DNA from 2 places in the Pantoea sp. Lu_F5_004 genome. Region 1 is predicted to be linked to the other one. Evidence: predicted binding sites of a transcription regulator. Region 1 holds the regulator's gene; the other holds the start of a gene.
What was found. The regulator CRP, encoded in region 1, controls carbon source genes, mostly activating them, when cyclic AMP is high. The targets are predictions, from matches to a motif close to ATGTGANNNNNNTCACAT.
Positions count from the first base shown of each region.

Region 1 (2,463 bases):
TGCGCAGCGCCGGTAACAGCGGCAGACGGCGCTGGCGATCAGCCATCAGATCACGCTGATAAAGGGGTTTCTGGGTGCGCAGAACCCGCGCGATGCGGTTGAAGTGGTAAAGGCAGAAGTTACCCACCGGATTGTCGGGATGCTGATGGGCGATTTTCTCCAGCGCGCCGAGCTGTTTATCCATCGCAAAGCGATCGGGTAGCTGGTGATAGAGAATGTTATCCGCCAGCACCCGCAACCGGGCCGAGATGGTTTTGGCATTCCAGCGGATCACCGCTTCGGCGTGGCTCTGTTCGACCAGTTTCTGTACCTCTTCCGGCCGATGCAGGCTGACCGAGATATGTTCCTGCAGATCCAGCGCCACCTGAAAGGCGCGCGTCAGCCGTTTATGGCTGTGATCGCGGCTTGCCGACAGCATATGCATCTGCTGATAACAGGTGTTAATCAGATCGACCACTTTCTGCTGACGGGCCAGTAGCGGCGGCAGCGCCTTTTCCGGATCGGTCAGCTGCGTCAGCAGGGTATATTTTGCGTCGCAGTAGTTAGCCAGCTCGCGGTAGATCAGGCTCAGGCTTTCGCGCATCGGCTGCTCTTTCCACAGCCAGAACCAGAACCAGTTAAACAGCCCGTACCACAGCGTGCCACCGATATAGAGCAGCGGGGGGACATAGATTGGCATGCGGCCAATCAGGCTCAGGGTAAAGATGGCGGCAATCAGGGTGCCGGGCAGCAGACGACCATGCAGCGGGCTGATCTCCCCGGTAACGCCGAGCAATAAGGGCATGGCAAACAGGATGAGCGGCAGCGGAATAGCATGCAGGGTGAGCCACTGCATCAGAAAGCTGCCGAGGGCAAACAGGCTGCCGCCAACAATCAGGCGTTTGAAGAAGCGTTTATGCGGGGTATCCAGACCGGCAATGTTGCAGCAGGCGGGCACTAATGAGAACAGCAGACCTTTTTGCAGGTCGCCAGCCAGCCAGCCCAGCGCCACTGGCAGACAGAGCACCAGCGTTTGCCGCAAGGCGTAGTTAACTTCAGGATGGTAAATAATTCGACGCCACATCGGCCCAACACAAACAATAACGGCGTGATGTTGCCATCACGCCGTGGGTGACAGGAATTAGCGGGTGCCGTAAACGACGATGGTTTTGCCGTGTGCGGAGATCAGGTTCTGATCTTCCAGCATCTTCAAAATACGGCCCACGGTTTCACGTGAACAACCAACAATCTGGCCAATTTCCTGACGAGTGATTTTAATTTGCATGCCGTCGGGATGCGTCATGGCATCTGGCTGCTTCGCCAGGTTGAGCAGGGTCTGTGCAATGCGTCCGGTTACGTCGAGGAAAGCGAGGTTACCCACTTTTTCAGACGTCACCTGCAGGCGACGCGCCATCTGCGATGAGAGTCGCATCAGGATGTCAGGGTTAACCTGAATCAGCTGACGGAATTTCTTGTAAGAAATCTCCGCCACTTCGCACGCGCTTTTCGCACGTACCCAGGCGCTGCGTTCCTGGCCTTCTTCGAACAGGCCAAGTTCACCAATAAAATCGCCCTGATTCAGGTAGGAAAGAATCATCTCTTTGCCTTCTTCATCTTTAATCAGAACCGCGACGGAACCTTTCACGATGTAGTAAAGCGTTTCTGCTTTTTCACCTTGGTGAATCAGCGTACTTTTGGATGGATACTTGTGAATATGGCAATGGGACAGGAACCATTCGAGTGTAGGGTCTGTTTGCGGTTTGCCGAGAACCATTCGCTATTATCCTCTGTTGTAATCGTGCCCAAAATACAGGGGGCAGTTTTCCCTGTCAGGCGGTGAAAGCTTCAAGCGTTTCCATTTCAGGAAATTATTCGGGCCGCATCAGGCGCAGTGCGCATCATCCTTCCCGCCTTCGTCATCGGGTGACGAAAAATATTTTCAGCACTGTTTGTAGCACAGCTTTTGCCGACTGTCTTCTGTTGTCTCGCTTCAGCTACGGGCGGATTTCTCTGGATTGCTGTTTACCAGGCGAAAGCGTACTCTGGCGACAAAACAGCGTATTCCGGAGCAAAAATCATGCAGGCAAGAGTGAAATGGGTAGAAGGGCTGACATTCCTCGGAGAATCCTCATCCGGCCATCAGATACTGATGGATGGAAATTCGGGTGATAAAGCGCCCAGCCCAATGGAGATGGTGCTGATGGCGGCGGGCGGATGCAGTGCGATTGACGTGGTATCAATTCTGCAAAAAGGCCGAAACGATGTGGCTGATTGTGAAGTAAAACTGACCTCAGAACGTCGTGAAGAGGCGCCGCGAATCTTTACGCACATCAACCTGCATTTTATCGTGAGTGGTAAAGCGCTCCAGGATAAAGCGGTATCACGCGCCGTGGATCTTTCTGCTGAAAAATATTGCTCTGTGGCCATCATGCTGGGTAAAGGCGTCAACATTACGCATAGCTATGAAGTGATTGAGCTGTAGTA
Region 1 covers NZ_CP194946.1:453,764-456,226, forward strand. Annotated here, with positions in the region: gene ACR8BN_RS02090 (YccS/YhfK family putative transporter) at 1-1,063, opposite strand, end outside; gene crp (cAMP-activated global transcriptional regulator CRP) at 1,121-1,753, opposite strand; gene ACR8BN_RS02100 (OsmC family protein) at 2,057-2,461, shown strand.

Region 2 (2,463 bases), 1.9 Mb from region 1:
TTTCCCGGCATTCTATTACAGCTTACCCAAACGGGTGCTGGTGCTCTGCATCGCCTGCATCGCCTATACTGCCGCACTGATCCAGCTGGTCTGGCTGGCACGTGACACGTTAAAGGCAACTTTCTGGCCTGCACAGCTGCTGCTGTGGATCCATCTGCTGTTTCATCTCGCTCGCCTGTTTCTGGACAGCGCTATTCCCAGCACGCTGCCTGGCGCCATTGGCGGATCAAACTTCTCGATTTACGTCATCCTGGAATCGATTCTGTTTGTCATCGGTCTGACATTTACTATCCTGGCCATGGTGAATGAACAGATGCAGTCAGTCTTAAAGCATGCCTCGATGCACGATCCTCTGACCAGCGTCTGGAATCGTCGTGCTTTATTTAATGAAGCAGAGAAGATTGTGGCGCGATGCCGCCGTCAGAACCGGCCCTTTAGCGCGATACTGTTCGATCTGGATCATTTTAAGAGCATTAACGATCGGTATGGCCATCAACAGGGCGACCAGATATTGATTCACTTTTGCGACATTGTCAGAGGGCTGATACCAGCCGAGGGGCGTTTTGCGCGACTGGGCGGAGAGGAGTTTGCGGCGATAATTCCGGCGGCGGCAACAGAGGCAGAGGCCTGGTGCGAGACAATTCGGCGGGAGGTCTGTGCGTCACAACCCAATTCAATTGCCTATTCGGTAAGCATTGGGTTTGCCACTGTCACACATCAGCAGCAGGGTTTTGACGATTTACTCACGCTGGCGGATAAAGCGCTCTATCACGCCAAGGCCAGCGGCCGGAACCGCATCGCGCAGCATCCGGTCACTGCTGGCATCAGTTAATGGTGAGAATTGTGCGACCGGCGACAACGTTTGTCATAGTGACGATGCCAGTAATAACGATCTTCAACCTTTTCACGACCACTCAGACCCGCCCCGACCAGCCACATCATTGCACCAACAAAGATGCCTAAGATTGCGCCCTGCGCCAGCGCATCTGGCAGATCAAGCGAGGGAAGCTGGTTCATAATTGAGAAACCCACGCCCAGCACCATTGTGACTAATCCCAGTACCATCAAGCTGTTACCCGCTACGCGGCAGTGTTGATGTTTCATGCTGCACCTCCATCCATATGAGTCAATAACCGCACACAATGTTAAGTGCCATAAGCTTAGGCAATGGGTGACGATAACGTTGCGGACTGGATCACACATCAGCCATAAATAATTAACTGGTCCTGATTGCAGCCTGTTGATTCAGATGGAAAATGATTAATCACCGTCATGAACCATTTCGATGCTTGTACTTTGTCATCTCGCTCGTGGCGAAGTAAACTAACGCCCTTTCGCGATAACAGCAGGATAATCATTGTGAGCAGCATTAAACTGATTGTGGGCCTTGCCAATCCAGGCGCTGAATATGCCGCCACGCGCCACAATGCGGGTGCCTGGTATCTGGATTTACTGGCTGAGCGCCACAATCAGTCACTGAAAGAGGAAGGCAAATTCTATGGCTATACCGCGCGCCTGGCGATAGCCGGAGAGGATGTGCGCCTGCTGGTGCCGACCACCTTTATGAACCTGAGCGGGAAAGCCGTGGCGGCGATGGCGACCTTTTATCGCATCGCGCCAGAAGAGATCCTGGTGGCGCATGATGAACTCGATCTGCCACCCGGCGTGGCGAAGTTCAAGCAGGGCGGCGGGCATGGCGGCCATAACGGGCTGAAAGATATCATCAGCAAACTGGGCAACAACAACAATTTCCATCGGCTGCGCATCGGTATCGGGCATCCCGGTGATCGCAACAAGGTGACCGGATTTGTGCTGGGCAAGCCGCCCGCCAGTGAGCAGAAGCTGATTGATGATGCCATTGATGAGGCGGCGCGCTGCACCGAACTGTGGCTGAAAGAGGATCGTATCAAGGCGATGAACCGGCTGCACGCCTTCAAGCCTGCTTAAACGCCCGAATCGTCGTGATTCCGTGTATAATGCGCGAAATTTTTCAATTCGTCTCCGACAGTCCGCCTTCTGGCGAACTGTCCATCCAGTTATAAAGGGTATCAAACCATGGGATTCAAATGCGGTATCGTGGGCCTGCCGAACGTCGGTAAATCCACTCTGTTTAACGCGCTGACTAAAGCGGGCATCGAAGCGGCTAACTTCCCCTTCTGCACCATTGAACCAAACACGGGCGTGGTGCCGATGCCTGACCTGCGTCTCGACCAGCTTTCTGAGATTGTTAAGCCGCAGCGCGTGGTGCCGACTACCATGGAATTCGTCGATATCGCCGGTCTGGTAAAAGGCGCGTCAAAAGGTGAAGGCCTGGGTAACCAGTTCCTGACCAACATCCGTGAAACCGAAGCGATCGGCCACGTGGTGCGCTGCTTTGAAAACGACAACATCATCCACGTGGCGGGTAAAGTGAACCCGGCTGAAGATATTGATGTGATCAACACCGAGCTGGCGCTGTCCGAT
Region 2 covers NZ_CP194946.1:2,403,367-2,405,829, forward strand. Annotated here, with positions in the region: gene ACR8BN_RS11135 (GGDEF domain-containing protein) at 1-832, shown strand, start outside; gene ychH (stress-induced protein YchH) at 829-1,104, opposite strand; gene pth (aminoacyl-tRNA hydrolase) at 1,360-1,947, shown strand; gene ychF (redox-regulated ATPase YchF) at 2,056-2,463, shown strand, end outside.
Region 2: pth (aminoacyl-tRNA hydrolase) is a predicted target of CRP. The motif match lies at 1,184-1,201, and genes of this name have one in related genera.